4 regions of the Pleomorphomonas sp. T1.2MG-36 genome follow, and region 1 is predicted to be linked to each of the others. Evidence: predicted binding sites of a transcription regulator. Region 1 holds the regulator's gene; each other region holds the start of a gene.
The links. Region 1 encodes LexA, which represses DNA repair genes until DNA is damaged. Its sites were predicted from a motif close to TGTTCNNNNTGTGTTCNG; they were not measured.

Region 1 (4,584 bases):
GGTGCGCTGCGTCCAGGTCGAACGGAAACCGAGCGCCGTGAAATAGGCCATGACGGCGTTGAAACCGCGCTGGTCCAAGCCCTTGGCGCTGGTGACGCCCGCAAAGCGGGCGAGCACGTCGCGATAGGTGGCGTCGTCGAGCTTCAGCTCTGCCACCGCCATGTGGATGACAGCGAGCTGCTTCCGACCGATGCGATGAACCGGGGCTTCAGGCTGCGGCATTGCCGACTCCCGTCGCCACACGCTCCAAATGGCCGCTCCCTATGCCAACGGCAGACGATACGATGTGCTTCACCAGATCCCGCCGCACGCCATGCATGGCGGCAACCTCGTCAAGGTTTCGCAGCTCGAACTTCTCGGCACGGATGTTCGCAATCTCTTCGCCTAAAGCGTCACTCGTGTCCCGAAGAATGTTAGTCTGTCCGGAAATCAGCAATTCGACACCAGTGGAGATGAAATTCACGTCCTCACCATCACGAATGGTCCGTTCCAGAAGAACGGCCATCGCCGATAGACAGCTTGTCGCCTTGTCGATCTCGTCCAGCAACTCGCCAACCTTCCTTCTATTGTCCATGGTATTTTCTCCTCTCTACTTCAACGATCTGAAAGCAGTCTCATCGTGTCGCCAGCGTCCGCGTTTCTAAACGTGGCTGCGTCCCTGAGATTTGGCAGACGTATCGGGCCTATTTCGCCGGCAAGCTTGCGTGCGTCTTGGAGAAGGCGAACGGTTTGGCGGATAGATTTCTTGAGCCCAAAGGCAACCAGCGCCTCATAAGCTGCGGCGCCATCAACGCCGTAGACTTGTGTGTTTGAAGAAGTTCAACGGACATCGCTTTTTCATTGGATTGGCAGTGATCGGCGATTGCTGCCGATTTGCCGATGCCGGCGGGGCCGACAATAAGGATGGTGCCGACTGCCGGAAGAAGCTGCATAGCTTCATGGATCCGCCTGGAGATCGATGTTGGCGCGAATTTCTCGGGGCGCTCCGGTCGCTTGAGGTTCATACTTTTTGCCCCATGGCTGCGATCATCCGCGTGTTTATGTCCTCGGCCTGCCGATGCTTCGTGCGCTGCTCCTCGATCTCTCGATCGAGCCGCCCTTGCGGCGTTTCCCGCAATTTCTCGGCAATCTCGGAAACTCGCTCTGAATAGGTGACGGTGCCCGCGATCGGTGCGGATGGAAGCTGGGGCTACCGCTCTCACGGTTCGTACGTTGTAGCCGCGCAAACGCGCCCACTCGGCAAGCGAGACGCCCTCTCGCTCCATCTGCGACATGACTAGGGCCGTGGCATTTGGCATTTTCTATAATCCATGCTTCATTATCGAAACATGGAATCATAATGTCACGGTAATGTGTCATGTCAAGTCAACCAAACCGCAAAATTTTCGATACTGAAACATTGCGCGCAATCGGAACCCGCATTCGCGAGGCGAGAGGCGAGACCACCCAGGAGGTCTTCGCAGCAATGATTGGCGTCACACGTTCGGCGCTGACCAACTATGAAGCGGGACGGCGATTGCCCAATGATATTGTTCTACGCAAGATCAGTGAGGTCTCAGGCAAATCAGCGCCGTACATTTTATTCGGAAACACAATAACTCCATTTGAAGAATACAAAAGAGACATAAATCAACTAATAATGGAGAAATCACAAAAACGACCAGGGTTCATTCCACGATTTCAAATATCAGATGACGAGATAGCCCTTATTTCTCTTTTCCGATTGGTATATATCTATGATAATGGTCTCGATATTGTCGAATACATCCTGAAAAAGGCAAAAGAAGCAATACAAACTGAGGTTGAATTCTCGGGAGCACCCGTTTTTTGGGGAATGGGATACGTAGAACAGCTTGAGGATGTTCTAAAGAGGCGATACTTCCAGGAAGGTTTTGATCCAGACTTTTCGTATTGGGTCACTTTTTGGGAAGAGAAGCGCGCTCGGGAAGAAGCCGCCACTGAAGGCGGTGACAAATAGGGTTACAACACCGCTCAACCAAGGTTCCGTCGCTCACCGGTGGTTTACCAATAACAATTGCAAAAACAAACACTTAATAAATACGTGTCGGAGTTTGGTATAGGGTTTCGAATGGTTACCAATTGCGGACCCGAATTCATAAATAAAATCAATCGCTTATCTCCAAACTCCGACATTTAATTATCGGAGTCCAACGACATTTATTTATTGCGCGTCCATTTTCCTTGCTTTTCCGGCCTCGCCGGAACCCCGACCGGCAATCCCCATTGCGGAACACACACGGAACATGTTAACTCTGTTCGTGATTTGTACCGAATCGCGTTTCGGCGCAACCGATGCGCCGGCCGACCAGCGGGGACCAGACGATGCTCACGCGCAAACAGCTCGAACTCCTGATGTTCATTCATGAGCGTCTGAAAGAGTCGGGCGTGCCGCCATCCTTCGACGAGATGAAGGACGCGCTGGATCTCAAGTCGAAATCCGGCATCCACCGTCTCATCACGGCCCTCGAAGAGCGCGGCTTCATCCGCCGCCTGCCAAACCGAGCGCGGGCACTCGAAGTCATCAAGCTGCCCGAAACCATGCAGCCGGGGATCGGCCGCGCCCGCAAGGGCTTTGCGCCGGCGGTGATCGAAGGCGACGGCGGCCGCAAGGCTCCGCCGGCCAGCGCCGCCTCGCCCGCGCTCGACAGTCGCGACACCGTGCCCGTGCCGGTCATGGGGCGCATCGCCGCCGGTGTGCCGATCGCCGCCATACAGAACCAGTCGCATATCCTGCATGTACCGATCGATCTTGTGACCGGCGGCGAGCACTACGCCCTTGAGGTTCGTGGCGACTCGATGATCGAGGCCGGCATCCTCGATGGCGATACCGTCGTCATCAAGAAGTCCGACACAGCGGACTCCGGCGACATTATTGTGGCGCTGGTGGACGATGAAGAAGCCACGCTGAAGCGGCTGAGGCGCAAGGGCGCCTCCGTGGCCCTTGAAGCCGCCAATCCAGCCTATGAGACGCGCATTTTCGGACCCGATCGCGTGCGCATCCAGGGCCGTCTCGTGGCACTGATGCGTCGCTATTGACCGTTCGCTGATGGTAGGGGACTGGCGCAGGCAACCGCGCCCGCCGTCGACGACTGAAGAGGTCGTCGAATCCCCCTGCTGAGTTGCGCGCCCATCTGCCTACTTGAGCAACCGGCTTTCCTGCGACGGGTGCAGCAGCGACGTGTCTCCGTAGGAATAGAACCGGTAACCGTCGGCAATGGCGTGGGCGTAGGCGGCGCGCATGGTCTCTAGACCGGAGAACGCCGACACCAGCATGAACAGCGTCGATTTCGGCAGATGAAAGTTCGTCATCAGCAGATCGACAGCGCGAAAGCGATATCCCGGCGTGATGAAGATGTCGGTCGCTCCGGCAAACGGTTTGACCTGTCCATCTTCGCCGGCCGCGCTCTCCAGCAGGCGCAGCGAGGTCGTGCCGACGGCCACCACCCTGCCCCCGCGCTCGCGAACGGCATTGAGCGCGTCTGCGGTCTCCGCCGAGACGTGACCGATTTCGGCATGCATCTTGTGGTCCTCGGTATCGTCCACCTTCATGGGAAGGAAGGTGCCGGCGCCGACATGCAGCGTCACGAAATGCCGGTCGATGCCGCGTGCCGTGAGACGATCTAGAAGCTCCGGGGTGAAATGCAGCCCGGCCGTCGGCGCGGCGACCGCCCCGCTCTCACGCGCATAGACGGTCTGGTAGTCCGCCCGATCATGCTCATCCTCGGCCCGGCGCGCGGCGATATAGGGCGGTAATGGAATGTGGCCGACCGTTATCAGCGCCAAGTCGAGATCCGGTCCGGAGCGATCGAAGGCCAGGGTAACCTCTCCGTCCCCGCCCTTCTCCGCAACGACCGCGCCTAGAGGAGATGCGTCCGGATGGGAGCCGGAGAACACCACGCGGTCGCCCGCACGCAGCTTGCGCGCACCTTTGACGAACGCCCGCCAGCGATCGGGAGCCTCACGCATGTGCAACGTGGCCGACAGACGAACGGGCTCGCCCCCCTCGCGATCGCGACGCCCCTCGAGCTGGGCTGGGATGACCTTGGTGTCGTTGAACACCAACGCGTCGCCCGGCCGCAGAAGATCGGCAAGATCGCGCGCATGCCGATCCTCGAGAGGTTCACCCGGCTTCACCACGAGAAGGCGCGATGCGTCGCGCGGAACGGCGGGGCGAAGGGCAATTCGCTCGGGTGGCAGATCGAAATCGAAGGCTGAAACTTGCATGACCCTGCATAGGCACGGCCATCGCGAAAGGCAACGGTCAACCAACAGCGCGATCCGATCGATTACCCGGATCAGAGCCCCAGAGATGCGTCCGAGTGGTTGCCCGCCCGAAGGATGGTCCGTCGAAACGTTTTGGATAGATCCACTTTATCTAGAATTTTACGACGCTTCGCACTCGTCCCCGTAGGCTTCTTAACGGCGCCCGGCCCGCATGTTAGAACCCGTCCAACATTCGTGACAGGCCTCGAACCGGTCCGCAACGCACCCCATTCTGATGCCTCACCTTGGAGCTCCCGGATCGTGGACAACACGCGATTTTCTCCGCCAGAGGCTGACAAC
Region 2 (4,584 bases), 550 kb from region 1:
TCGCGCCAGCGCTCGATGCTGGCCAGGAAATCGCGCAGGGCCGTGCGCGTCTTGCCCTTGAACTCCTCGGTGGCGACCAGTTGCCGTGTCGCCTCGGTCAGCGGCACCGTCTCGACACGGCCGTAGTCGTGCAGCGTGCGGACGGAGGTGTCGCCGATGCCGCGGCGCGGCGTGTTGACGATGCGCTCGAAGGCGAGGTCGTCGGCCGGCTGCATGACGACGCGGAAATAGGCGAGGGCATCGCGGATCTCGGCCCGTTCGTAGAAACGCGGGCCGCCGATGACGCGATAGGGAATGCCGGAGGTGACGAAGCGGTCTTCGAACTCGCGCATCTGGAAGGAGGCACGCACCAGGATGGCGATGTCGTTGAGCGGCGTTCCGCCCCGCTGAAAACGTTCGATCTCGTCGCCGATCGACCGCGCCTCCTCCTCCGAGTCCCAGGCCGAGGCGACGAACACCTTGTCCTCGTCGTCGGCCTGCGGCAGGTCGGTGAACAGCGTCTTGCCCAGGCGCGCCTCGTTGTGGGCGATGAGGTGCGAGGCGGCGCCGAGGATGTGGGCGGTGGAGCGATAGTTGCGCTCGAGACGGATCACCTTGGCGCCGGGGAAGTCGCGCTCGTAGCGCAGGATGTTGTCCACCTCGGCGCCGCGCCAGCCGTAGATCGACTGGTCGTCGTCGCCGACGCAGCAGATGTTGTGCGAGCCCTGGGCGAGAAGGCGCAGCCAGAGATACTGGACGACGTTGGTGTCCTGATACTCGTCGACCAGGATGAAACGGAACCGCTTGTGGTAGTCGGCGAGAACGTCTGGGTTCTGGCGCAGCAGCGTTACCGCTTCGAGCAGCAGGTCGCCGAAGTCGACGGCGTTGAGCACCTTGAGGCGCGCCTGATAGGCGGCGTAGAGCTCCCGCCCCCGGCCGTTGACATAGGCGCGCGCCTCGCCCTCGGGAATGTCGGCCGGCCTCAGGCCCTTGTTCTTCCAGCCATCGAGCGCCGAGGCGAACTGCCGGGCCGGCCAGCGCTTCTCGTCGATGCCGTCGGCCTGGATCAACTGTTTGATCAGGCGGATCTGATCGTCGGTGTCGAGGATGGTGAAGTTGCTCTTGAGGCCGACAAGCTCGGCATGCTTCCGGAGCATCCGCACGCCGATCGAGTGGAAGGTGCCGAGCCATGGCATGCCCTCGACGACGCCGCCGACCAGCTTGCCGACGCGCTCCTTCATCTCGCGCGCCGCCTTGTTGGTGAAAGTCACCGACAGAATTTGCGACGGGAAGGCGCGGTGGGTCGCCAGAATGTGGGCGATGCGGGTGGTCAGGACGCGCGTCTTGCCGGTGCCGGCACCAGCCAGCACCAGCACGGGACCATCCAACGTTTCCACCGCCTCGCGCTGCTCGGGGTTCATGCCCTGGAGATAGCCGACGGCGCCTGTGCCGGGTCGCGCGGCGGCCATGGCCCGGGCGGCGATGCCCAGCGAGGGAGAGGCGTCGAAGTCGGTGTCGTCGTGATTCTGGGAAGCAGTCATGACGAGAACAATAAAGCAACAGGGCGTCGGGGGCGAGAGTGTCGTGCGCCGGGCCGGGATCATTCTCCCTGAGGCCCGTGTCGGTTAATGATTGGTAATTCGCTCGGTATTTTTCACTAACGTAGCGTATTTTCATGCAGTACGTCAGGAAAGCGAAGGATTTCCATTTGTTCCGTGCGCCGCTTTGTTGATGTTTGAAAGGGAGTTTCTGGTTTTCGTTTACCGGTCCTTCAAGGATTGAAGGTTAAATCGTCTTGTCGGCCGCCAATCAGGCCTTTTCTCGATGGAGAGAGGACATGACCATGACCTCCGATGGGATACCTTCAGGAATCAATACCTATTTCCTGGGAGCCTTTGCGACCAAGGCCGGCCGTACGCCGGTGGTCATCGCGGAGGACGCGGACAACGATGCCTGGCGGCTCGAACCCGGTCACTTCCTGGACACGGCAGGCGGTCTCGTGGCGGCGACGCCAGAGCTGGCATCCCTTGCCATCTCCTGGTCGCGCGGCTGAGCGCATGCGGAGATATTCGACCGGCCGCGATTCCAAGCCCGATTTCCGGGCTTGTGGCGCCCACAGATATCACGGCGTTGGCGAGGAGCGGCTTTCACCGCCAACGCCCTGGCTTTCCTCAGGACGGAGATCGACGCGACAGTTTTGCTGGATCTGCTCGGAGCCTTTGACTCCGAGCTCTCGCAGACAAGGTCGCCTGCCGATGCCCGGCTCGTTTCAAGCCGAGCTGTCGGGCGTCTAAAGCCCCCTGATCCTTTCCAGCCAGGCGTCCTCGTCGATCACCTCGATGCCGAGTTCGGACGCTTTGGCGAGCTTCGAACCGGCGCCGGGGCCGGCAACCACCAGATCGGTCTTCTTCGACACCGAGCCGGCCACCTTGGCGCCCAGACGCTCGGCGGTGGCCTTCGCTTCATCACGCGTCATCTTCTCCAGCGAGCCAGTGAACACCACCGTCTTGCCGGCCACCGGGCTGTTGGTGGTCACCGGTGCTTCGGCGTCGAGCGGCGTGATCTCGTTGAGCAGGGCGTCGATGGCGACGCGGTTGTGATCCTCGCCAAAGAAATCGGTCAGCGCCTCGACCACCACGGCTCCGACGCCGTCGATGGCGTCGAGCTCGGCCAGCGTCTCCGGATCGCGGTCGGCGGCCTTCTTCATGGCGTCGTAGAAGTGCTCCCACGAGCCGTAGGCGCGGGCGAGCAGCTTGGCATTGCCCTCGCCGATGTGGCGGATGCCCAGGCCGAAGATGAGGCGGTGCAGGTCGATCCGCCGCCGCGCCTCGATGCTCTCGAACAGATTGCGCACCGATGTCGCGCCGAAGCCGGGGAAGTTGGACAGGCGATTGAGACCGGTGGCTTCGCGCCGGGCGAGGGTGAAGATGTCGACCGGCGTGCGGATCGACAGGTGCTCGTCCTCCAGCGCGTGGAAGAACTCGATCTGCTTGTCGCCGAGGCCTTCGATGTCGAAGGCCTGACGCGCGACGAAGTGCTTCAGGCTTTCCACCTGCTGGGCCGGACAGATCAGGCCGCCGGTGCAGCGGCGCACGGCGTCGGTCTTGCCGGTCTTCTCGTTGGTGTCGCGCACGGCATGGCTGCCGCAGCGCGGGCAGAGGGTGGGGAAGGCGTAGGGCACCGCATCGGCCGGGCGCTTGTCGATCAGCACGTCGACCACCTGCGGGATGACGTCGCCGGCCCGCTGGATCACCACCGTGTCGCCGACGCGGATGTCGCGACCGTCGCGCAGCGGCAGGCCATCCTGGCCGATGCCCTTGATGTAGTCCTCGTTGTGCAGGGTGGCGTTGGAGACGACGACGCCGCCCACAGTCACCGGTTCCAGCTTGGCGACCGGCGTCAGCGCGCCGGTGCGGCCGACCTGGATCTCGATGGCCTTGACGGTGGTGGAGGCACGCTCGGCCGGGAACTTATGGGCAGTGGCCCAGCGCGGCGAGCGCGAGCGGAAGCCGAGGCGTTCCTGCAGCGCGAGGCTGTCGACCTTGTAGACGACGCCGTCGATGTCGTAGCCGAGATCGGCGCGCTGGCTCTCGATCAGCCGGTAGTGGGCGATAAGCTCCTCTTCCGAATGGCAGCGCGCCATCAAGGGATTGACCTTGAAGCCCCATTCTTCGAAGCGCTTCACCGTGTCGTATTGCGTCCGGGCCAGCGGCTCGGACAGGTCGCCCCAGGCATAGGCGAAGAAGCTGAGCGGCCGGCCGGCCGTCACCTTCGGGTCGAGCTGGCGCAGCGAGCCGGCGGCGGCGTTGCGCGGGTTGGCGAACAGGCGGCCGCTCTCGTTCATCATCCGCTCGTTGAGGGCGGCGAAGTCGGCCTTCTTCATGTAGACCTCGCCGCGCACCTCGACGACGTCGGGCGCGCCGGCCGGCAGTTCGTCGGGAATCTCGGCAATGGTGCGGACGTTGGCGGTGACGTTCTCGCCGGTGGTGCCGTCGCCGCGCGTCGCCGCCGTGACGAGGCGACGATCGACGTAGCGCAGCGACATGGAGAGCCCGTCGATCTTCGGCTCGGCGGTGAAGACGGGCGTTTCGCTGGCGCCAAGGAAGCTCTTCACCTGCTTGACGAAATCACGGAGGTCGGCCTCGCTGAACAGGTTGTCGAGCGACAGCATCGGCCTGACGTGGCGAACCTCGGAGAAGACCTCCGAGACCGGGGCGCCGACCTTGAGCGACGGCGAATCGGAGCGGACGAGTTCGGGAAAGCGCGCCTCGATTTCGCGGTTGCGGCCGCGCAGCGCGTCATAGGCGGCGTCGGAAATCTCCGGCGCGTCCTTGGCATGATAGAGCTCGTCGTGGTGGGCGATCTCGGCGGACAGGCGCTGGAGTTCGGCGGCGGCCTCGTCCTGGGTGAGGTCTTCGACGGGAATGGAATTGGTTTCGGCCGACATCGCGCGTCTCTCGTGGGGACTCTTCTCGGCTCCGGTTAAAGCCGAATACCCGGGCGGGGCGCAAGTTCTCTCAGAGGCCCGCGACAGCCGTCGTCATCATCAGCGTGCCGGCGAAGGCGGCAAGCACGGCGGCGGTGGCCCGGTTGAGGGTGCCGGCG
Region 3 (4,584 bases), on a different contig from region 1:
TACCCGTCAGAACGGCCTTGCCGGTAAGTTCGCAGCGCCGGGCCATCGGGATACCCTCTTTTTCTGTTGGCGCGGGATCGAGGCCTTGCGGCCGCTCCTCGCGATGAAATAAGCCAAGGCGCCGCTTGCATCTGCCGACGGCGCCGTTTCAAGTCGCGTTCCTATAGTCGGTCGGCATTGGCCCCGTCAACCCCGGAAGCGAGCGGAAGCCGGCAAAAATGCCGTTGGGCGCCGGGAGGGCTCGGCGGATGTCTGCCGAAATTCCCAAGGTTGGAACAACGAGGCTTTCGTCGCGTTAACCATCCGGTTACCATGACAGTCGATCATTCGGCGGACGGTGATCGGCCGAAGGGTTGCCGGTCTTCCCGCCGGCAGGTGCGTCGCCCGCCGGAATGTTCTTCCAGACGTCGTTCCGGCCGCTTGGTGGCGGCCGAGGGTGAGGACGGCTTGCCGTCCGCAAACGGAGGTTCCGTGGTGGTTCGTGTCGAAACTCTCCCGCGTCGTTTGAAAGGCGCCATGGCCGCAGCGGCCTTTGTCGCAGCGCTGTCCGCCGTGCCGCCTTCCGGTGCGGCCGCCGCGCGCGAGGGCGAGGTGCAGGCGCTCTATTCCGCCTCTTTCATGGGCATCGGCATTGCCAAGGGATCGCTGTCGATCAAGGTGGATCGAGGCGCCTATGCCGCCAAGCTTCATATTTCGACCGCCGGTCTTGCCCGAATCGTGAGCTCGGAAGAGAGCTACATCGACGCCAAGGGCTACGTCGGCCGGTCGCTGGTGCCGTCCACCTACGAGTTGATGAGCCGGGGTGACACGGTGACGCAGGTCTCGATGGCGCTCGGTGGCGGCAATGTCCGCAGCCTCAAGGCCATACCCGAACTCATAGAGCGCGAGGACAGGGTGCCTGTGACGTCGGCGTCCAAGCGCCGCGTCGTCGACCCGCTGTCGGCGGCGATCCTGCCGGTCACCCGCGACGACAAGGATGTCTGCGACCGTACGCTGCCGATCTTCGATGGCTGGACGCGCTACGACATCAAGCTCAGCTACACCAGCACCGACCCCGTCGACATCCCCGGCTACAAGGGCGACGCTGTCCATTGCTCGGCGAGATGGGTGCCGGTGGCCGGTCACCGCGAGGGCACCAAATCCACCGAGTACATGCGCGACAATCGCGACCTCGACGTCTGGTTTGTTCCGATGGCCGAGGGGCGGGTGATGGTGCCGAGCAAGATTTCGGTCAAGACGATGCGGGGCATGCTTCTGGTGGTCGCGACCCAGTTCGGCGAAAACGCCAAGCTCGGCAAGGTGGAACAGGCATCCAACTGAACGGCGGAAATCCCGCACGATGAAAAAGAAGCGCCTTCCGGGGCGCTTTTTTGTTGCCGGTCCTCATGGGGACGGGTACCGGTCGTCTCAATTCGAGACAGATACGTTAACGCTTCGGTGACCGGCGCGCGCGATAAGGTCGGCGGCGGCTGGACATCTAGTGGGTCCGGTTGAAGCGAGCGGAATATCTGGTGAGAGCAAACCGAGAACATCGGCCTGTCAGCGATTCGCCCCACCTTCGTTCCCGCTCCGTTGAAATGATTAACGCAGTTGCCGTTCTACTTTCAGTCTTCAGTATAAATTGTTAACCATGATCCCGCTTTCGAGTCTTGTGCGTGATCTGGTCTTGACATCGATTCTGGCTGAGAATCGAACGACTCGGGGTCCCGAGTCTCCGGATTCAACATAGCGCGGCAAAGACTCTGGTATCCGCCATATCTTGTAGGGAACGAATGCGGAATCTCTTTGAAATTGCGATTCGTCCCGTTTCTGTTCTCGTTTGATTCCTTTTGTAGGGCGATTGCCTTGCTTCCGCCGGTTTTCTCTGGCCTCTCGGCCTGACTTTCGTATAGGGAAAGTCACGGCCTCATCGCGCAATCGAACGGGACCTCATGAATATCGTCCGAGCGGCTCCCATGTTCTCGCCCGCCCGTGCCCGGGCTGTGACGGCGGTGCTGGGGCCGACCAACACCGGCAAGACCCATCTCGCCATCGAGAAGATGCTGAGCCATGGCTCGGGCGCCATCGGCTTGCCGTTGCGTCTTCTCGCGCGCGAGGTCTATGGCCGGATCGTCGCCCGCGTCGGGGCTGGCGCGGTGGCGCTGGTCACTGGCGAGGAGAAGATCGTGCCGCGCGACGCCCGCTACTGGGTGGCGACGGTGGAGGCGATGCCGCGCGATCTCGACGTGGCCTTTGTGGCCATCGACGAGGTACAGCTCGCCGGCGACATCGAACGCGGCCACGTCTTCACCGACCGCCTGCTCAACGTGCGCGGCCGGCAGGAGACCATGCTGCTCGGCTCGGCCACGGCGCGGCCTCTGATCGAACGCCTCTTGCCGGGAGTCGCCGTCACCTCGCGGCCGCGCCTCAGCCATCTCGCCTATACGGGTGCGAAGAAGATCACCCGTCTGCCGCCCCGGTCGGCCATCGTCGCTTTCTCGTCCGAAGAGGTCTACGCCGTTGCCGAACTGATCCGCCGCCAGAGGGGCGGCGCGGCGGTGGTGATGGGCGCGCTGTCCCCCCGCACCCGCAACGCGCAGGTGGCCCTGTTCCAGAACGGCGAGGTCGACTTTCTGGTGGCGACGGACGCTATCGGTATGGGCCTCAACCTCGATGTCGATCACGTCGCCTTCGCCCAGGCGCGCAAGTTCGACGGTTATCAGTATCGTGGCCTGACGGCGGCCGAGCTCGCCCAGATCGCCGGCCGCGCCGGCCGCTATCTCAACGACGGCACCTTCGGCGTCACCGGCCGGGTGATGCCGTTCGACGAGGATATCGTCACGGCTATCGAAGGGCATGATTTCGAACCGGTGCGCGTCTTCCAGTGGCGCACCGGCGACCTCGACTTTTCCTCGGTCGATGCGCTTCGGGCCTCGCTTGAGACCTTGCCGGGCGTCGAGGGACTGACGCGGGCCCTGCCGTCCGATGACCAGCGGGCGCTCGACTTCGCACTGAGGGCGGAGGATGTGGCGGCGGCGGCTCGTGGCCGCGAACGGGTTGAGCTTCTCTGGGACGTCTGCCAGGTTCCCGACTTCCGCAAGATATCACCGGCGCAGCACGGTGATCTCATCGTCGCACTCTATCGATTCCTCATTGCAAAAGGCGTGATTCCAGACGATTGGTTTGCACGGCAGGTCGGGTTGTCTGACAGGACAGATGGCGATATCGATACACTGTCGCGGCGCTTGGCAGACATCAGGACTTGGACCTTTGTCGCCAATCGGCCGGACTGGCTGTTTGCGCCCGGCCATTGGCGGGAGAAGACGCGCGCCATCGAGGACAGGCTGTCGGATGCGTTGCATGACCGGTTGACCCAGCGTTTCGTGGATCGCCGGACATCGGTATTGTTAAAGAGATTGAGAGAGAACACCATGCTCGAAGCTGAAATCACCGGTACCGGCGGCGTGCTCGTCGAAGGGCAGGCGGTCGGGGAGCTGCACGGCTTCCGCTTCGTGCCTGACTCGGCAGTGGGCGGCGACGGTTCCGAGGCCAAGGCTCTGAAAGCCGCGGCGCAGCAGGCGCTCTCCGGCGAGTTCGACAAGCGCGCCGACAAGATTTCCAAGGCCCCCAACGAGGAAATCGTCCTGTCCACGGATGGCAGCCTGCGCTGGCTCGGCGAGCCTGTGGGGCGGTTGGTCGCCGGTGATGACACGCTGGCACCGAAGGTGATGCTGCTCGCCGACGAGCAGCTTGCCGGTGCCGCCCGCGAGAAGGCGCAGGATCGGCTCGACCTCTGGGTCGGAGCCCATATCCAGACGCTTCTGAAGCCGTTGTTCGATCTGCGGACCGCCGCCGATCTCGAAGGTATCGCGCGCGGGGTCGCCTTCCGCATGGTCGAGGCGCTCGGTACCGTCGAACGGCATGACATTGCCGATGACGTCAAGGCGCTCGACCAGACGCAGCGCGCCGTCATGCGCAAGTACGGCGTTCGTTTCGGTGCCTATCACATCTATGTCCCGGCGCTTCTGAAGCCGGCGCCGGCCGCGCTGGTCGCCCAGCTCTGGGCGTTGAAGCATGGTTCGCTCGACATGCCGGGCCTTGCCGAGCTGCCGCAGCTCTCGGCTTCCGGCCGCACCTCGATCAAGGTCGATCCGGCTTTCGACAAGACGCTCTATCGTCTCGTCGGTTTCCGTGTCGCCGGCGAGCGGGCGGTGCGTCTCGACATTCTCGAACGCCTCGCCGACATCATTCGTCCGCTGATCGCCTTCAAGTCGGTCGATGGCGCCACCCCGCCCGAGGGCGCACTGTCGCAAGGCGGCGGCTTCACGGTGACGGTGGCCATGACCTCGCTGTTGGGCTGCTCCGGCGAAGACTTCGCCTCGATCCTGCGCGGGCTCGGCTATCGGTCCGAGAAGCGGACGATCAAGGTGCCGGTCAAGGTGCAGAAGGCCGAGGCGCCGGCCGAAGGCGCCAGCGCCGACGCTGTTCCCGCCGATTTGGGAGCTGTCGAAGCCCCGGCCGAGACGGCATCCACCGAAGCGGTTGCCGTCGATGCGCCGTTCGTCGAGGCCGCGCCCATCGAAACGCCAGCCGCCGAGACGCCAT
Region 4 (4,584 bases), on a different contig from region 1:
GGCGACGGGCAGCCGTGGAGAGAAGGCCTCGTCGGCCAGCCCCAGCGCCCGATCGAGCTGAATGAGCGGGGTGCGGCCGAAGCGGGCGGTAAGCGGCGCGCGCGGGCCGTCCATCAGATCGCCGATGCGCTTGAGGCCAACGCGGGCGAGCGCATCCACAGTCGTCGCGTCGAGCCGCAGTGCCGCCATGGGCAGGCCCGCCAGCGCTCGCCGCTCCTCGCCGGCCTGCAAACGCCCGCCTCGCCCGAAGGCGGCGAGCGCATGGGCGGCGCCGATGGTCGAGGCGATGCCGATGCTGACCGTCAAGCCCTGCCGCTCGAGCCGCCGCGCCATGTCGGCCGCCAGCGCTTCCTCGCCGCCGAACAGATGGGCACAGCCGGCGATGTCGAGCACCAGCGTGAAATCCTCCGGATATGGAAACTCCAGGTCGACGGACGACGTGCCGATACGGCGGCCGGCCAGCGGCGTATAGCGTTGCGCCCAATCGCACAGGCGATCGAGGAAGGCGGCGTCGGCCTCGGGATCGGCGGCGCGGACGTCAAGACCGGGCACGCGGGCGCGGGCATCGGCCAGCCCAAGCCCCGGCTGCAACCCGAGCCGCACCGCCGCCCCGTCGACATGGGCGAGACGCGCGGCGCTCCGATGCTTTGCCGTCAGCACCATGGGCGGGCGCGCCGCGACCTCAGTCGATGCGGAAGGGGACGACCGCTCCCGGTCCAGACGGGCGAGACGATCGGTCGCCAGATGCGGCAGCCAGGCGACCAGATAGCGGGACTGCCAAGGGGCCGGTCGCTTCGGTCTTGGGCTTGGCGCGCGGGGCTCGGAAGGATTGTTCATCGATACGCCACTCCATCATCCACGCGCCGACAGGACCGAGACGGTTACGCGCAAGGTCGGCCGCGAAAACCGGATTACCGGGGTGCCGGCCGCCGCCATTGCTCGGGGCGGCCGAGATGCACCAGCGCGTGACGGCGCTGGTCGGCCCCGGCACGCCGCCCGTCCTGAGCAGGATGCCGGTGGCCCGTCCGCCATCGGCGATCAGCGACAGACGGCGGCAGGCCGTCAGATCGAGCCGGCGGTCGTCGCCGAAGGGTTCGATCAGCACCGCCGCGAAGGCACGGGCGGCAAGACCTTCCTCGGCGGCGCGCAGCACGTCGGCGGTGTCGCCGGCCGTCACCGCGACGAGCCGCGACGGATCGAGGCCGAAGGCGGCAAGGCCAGGGCCATAGGGTTCGCCTGCCTCGCGCCCGGCCATCTCGGCGCGCACCCAGAGCCAGAGACTGTCCCGCCCGGCCGCTCTCAGCAGCAGTCCGGCGCAGGCCAGTGCGAAGCCGGTTGCCGAGGCCATGTCGGGCGCACCGACCGGGCTCACGTCGTGCAGCGCGCCACGTTTGAGGCCGCCGGTTGCCGCATCGACTTCCGGATGGCCGAAGGGAAGCGCCGTCGTCTCCGCGCCCGCCCAGGCGTTCGCGACCCGGCCACCGCGAAAGACGGAGGTCGGCGCGGCGCGGATTGTGGCGGGCGCGATGTCGTGCACCGGCACGCCGGCCAACTCTTCCACCGTTTCAGGATCGGCACGATCCTCGCGCCGGCCGCGCGCCCGTTCCAATTGGGCGACCTGCCGTCGAAGCATAGCGATCCTGTCCGTCGACTCGCTGGCGAGCACGGTTCAAACCCCCGTTTCCGTGGTTTTGTTCTCTATATGTTCCAGTATAGGAGGGGCATCCGAAGAGTCAACGGGGATGCGACGGAAACCCATCGGGATCCTTCTGTTCGGACTCGGAAAATCGCCGCTTCCCTGGCAGCCGCGCTCATGCCTCGACCACGGTCAAGTGGGAGGATCTGAAGGGGGCGAGCACCTCTTTGCCAAGGTCCGACACCGTCACGAGAGTGCCGACATCGCCAAGCGGCATGATCTGGTAGGGCGACGCCGCCCCCAGCTTTTCGCGCGTCGCCAGCACGACGGTTTCCGCCGACTGGCGGGCGATCAGGCGCTTGATCGCCGCCTCCTCCCGGTCGCCGGTGGTGACGCCGGTTTCCGGATGAATGCCGGTGGCACCCATGAAGAACAGATCGGCGCGGATGCGCGAGATCGCCTCGGCGGATGTCGCCCCCACCGCGACGATGGAATGCTTGAACAGCCTGCCACCGATGAGTTCGACCTCCACATGGGGATGGCGGACGAGTTCCACCGCGATGCTCGGGCTGTGGGTCACGACGACCGCCCTGAGATCCTGAGGAAGATGACGCGCCAGTTGCACGTTCGTCGTTCCACCGTCGAGAAAGACGATCTGTCCGGGCTGGATCAGGCGGGCGGCGGCCTGTCCGAGCCGCGCCTTCACCGACGAGCCGACCTGCTCGCGCGAGGCGAAATCGGCAACCGCCGACGAAGCCGGCAGGGCTCCCCCATGCACGCGCTGCAGAAGTCCCTCACCGGCAAGTTCGCGCAGATCGCGGCGGATCGTATCCTCGGACACGCCCAGCCTCTGGCTGAAATCCTTGGCCACGAGGCGGCCTTCCTGCCTCAACACCTGTTGGATCAAGGTCTTGCGTTCCGACGTGAGCATGCAGTCCTCGTTTGCACGAAATTTCTTGACTATGCACGATATTGCACGAAACTAAGAACAGGTCCAGAGTCCTCGAAGGCAAGGATACGATCTTGAGCATAGCCGATCGCGTTCGCGTGGAAGACGTCACCGTCCTCTCCAACGACTGGTACATCCTGAAGAAGACGACCTTTTCCTTCCGACGCAGCGACGGAAGCTGGCAGCGCCAATCGCGCGAGACCTACGACCGGGGAAACGGTGCGACGATCCTCCTCTACGACCCAAGCCGCCGCACCGTGATCCTGACCCGCCAGTTTCGCTATCCCGCCTTCGTCAACGGCCACGACGACCTGCTGATCGAGGCGCCGGCCGGTCTTCTCGACGACGCCGCGCCCGAGGTTCGCATCCGCGCCGAGACGGAAGAGGAAACGGGATTTCGCGTGCGCGACGTCCGTCCGATCTTCGATGCCTTCATGAGCCCCGGCTCGGTCACCGAGCGGCTGCATTTCTTCGTCGGCCGGTACGAACCCGGCGACAGGATCTCCGCCGGCGGCGGCAACGAGATCGAAGGCGAGGATATCGCCGTTCTCGAAGTCGGCATCGACGAGGCCCTGTCGATGATCGGATCGGGCGTCATTCGCGACGGTAAGACGATCATGCTGCTGCAATACGCCGCTCTCCATCTTTTCCCCCAACCGGTTCCGAACAAGGCAACCATCGCATGCTGATCCTCATCGCCGGCCCCTACCGCTCCGGAACCGGAGACGATCCCCGGAAGATGGCCGACAATCTCCGCCGCCTGGAGCAAGCCTCCTGGCCGCTGTTCGAGGCCGGACACGTTCCGATGATCGGCGAATGGGTGGCCCTACCCGTCTGGCGGTCGGCCGGCGGGACAACGCTCGGCGACGCGCTCTACGACCGGATTTTCTATCCGGCCGCCGAGCGCCTGTTGTCGATGTGCGACGCGGTTCTCCGCCTGCCGGGAGACTCCAATGGGGCGGACAATGACGTTCGCATGGCCAGGGAACGGGGCCTGCCGATCTACTACCGTCTGGAGGACGTGCCAGGGGTCGGAAACTGATCCTTCCCCCTGCCTTGACGTTGCCACGGATTGGTCTCACACAGGCTTGGTCGGGCGAAGCGCCAAGACTGTCCACCACCAGGATCCTCCGTGCCCAACCGTTCTCCAGAATTTGCCCGCATCGAAGCGGCAACCGATGAGTCTATCCGTCTCGCTGCCGAACGCATCCGGCAAGGCGAGCTGGTCGCCTTTCCCACCGAGACCGTCTACGGCCTCGGTGCCGACGCGACGCGCGGGCAAGCCGTCGCCGCCATCTACGAGGCCAAGGGGCGCCCCTCCTTCAACCCGCTGATCGCCCATGTCGACAGCATTGCCATGGCCGAGACGCTGGTGGTCTTCGATCCGCTGTCGCGGCGGCTGGCCGAAACCTTCTGGCCGGGTCCGCTGACGCTGGTGCTTCCGGCAAGGCCGGATTGCCCGGTGTCGTCGCTGGCCACCGCCGGGCTCGACACGCTCGCCGTACGCATGCCGGCGCACCGGGTGGCGCTCGACCTGATCCGCGCCGCCGGTGTGCCGATCGTCGCCCCCAGCGCCAACACCTCGGGTCATGTCAGCCCGACCTCCGCCGCCCACGTCTATGGCGACCTCTCACGCCGCGTGCCGCTGATCCTTGATGGCGGCCGCACCGAAGTGGGCCTCGAATCGACCATTCTGCAGGTCCGCGACGACATTCCCTATCTCCTGCGGCCGGGCGGCCTCGCCCGCGAGGACATCGAGGCAGCGGCCGGTGTCGCCGTCGTCCGATCGGAAGGCGATCCGTCCGCCGCGCCGGTGGCGCCGGGCATGCTCGCCTCCCATTACGCGCCGCGCGCCCGCGTCCGGCTCGACGCCCGCCGCGTCGACCCCAACGAGGCGTTGCTTGCCTTTGGCGGCGCCTCGATCCATGGCGCCCAGGAGGCGAAGCGCATCTTCAACCTCAGCCCGTCGGGCAGCTTGCGAGAAGCGGCCGCCAATCTG

Region 2: a site for LexA is predicted at 1,524-1,541, ahead of QQZ18_RS05230 (ATP-dependent helicase). Genes of this name have one in related genera too.
Region 3: a site for LexA is predicted at 1,811-1,828, ahead of QQZ18_RS16545 (helicase-related protein). Genes of this name have one in related genera too.
Region 4: a site for LexA is predicted at 1,693-1,710, ahead of QQZ18_RS09570 (ImuA family protein). Genes of this name have one in related genera too.

The regions. Positions count from the first base shown of each region.
Region 1 covers NZ_CATNLY010000001.1:562,729-567,312, forward strand. Annotated here, with positions in the region: gene QQZ18_RS02705 (regulatory protein GemA) at 1-222, opposite strand, end outside; gene QQZ18_RS02710 (hypothetical protein) at 209-574, opposite strand; gene QQZ18_RS02715 (hypothetical protein) at 684-1,004, opposite strand; gene QQZ18_RS02720 (helix-turn-helix domain-containing protein) at 1,358-1,978, shown strand; gene lexA (transcriptional repressor LexA) at 2,344-3,057, shown strand; gene queA (tRNA preQ1(34) S-adenosylmethionine ribosyltransferase-isomerase QueA) at 3,157-4,245, opposite strand; gene QQZ18_RS02735 (HD-GYP domain-containing protein) at 4,378-4,584, shown strand, end outside.
Region 2 covers NZ_CATNLY010000001.1:1,112,320-1,116,903, reverse strand. Annotated here, with positions in the region: gene QQZ18_RS05230 (ATP-dependent helicase) at 1-1,520, opposite strand, end outside; gene QQZ18_RS05225 (hypothetical protein) at 1,817-2,032, shown strand; gene ligA (NAD-dependent DNA ligase LigA) at 2,270-4,426, opposite strand; gene QQZ18_RS05215 (hypothetical protein) at 4,497-4,584, opposite strand, start outside.
Region 3 covers NZ_CATNLY010000034.1:166,709-171,292, reverse strand. Annotated here, with positions in the region: gene rpmB (50S ribosomal protein L28) at 1-46, opposite strand, end outside; gene QQZ18_RS16550 (DUF3108 domain-containing protein) at 517-1,320, shown strand; gene QQZ18_RS16545 (helicase-related protein) at 1,956-4,584, shown strand, end outside.
Region 4 covers NZ_CATNLY010000012.1:575,289-579,872, forward strand. Annotated here, with positions in the region: gene QQZ18_RS09565 (Y-family DNA polymerase) at 1-663, opposite strand, end outside; gene QQZ18_RS09570 (ImuA family protein) at 683-1,633, opposite strand; gene QQZ18_RS09575 (DeoR/GlpR family DNA-binding transcription regulator) at 1,812-2,567, opposite strand; gene QQZ18_RS09580 (NUDIX domain-containing protein) at 2,660-3,274, shown strand; gene QQZ18_RS09585 (DUF4406 domain-containing protein) at 3,268-3,627, shown strand; gene QQZ18_RS09590 (L-threonylcarbamoyladenylate synthase) at 3,718-4,584, shown strand, end outside.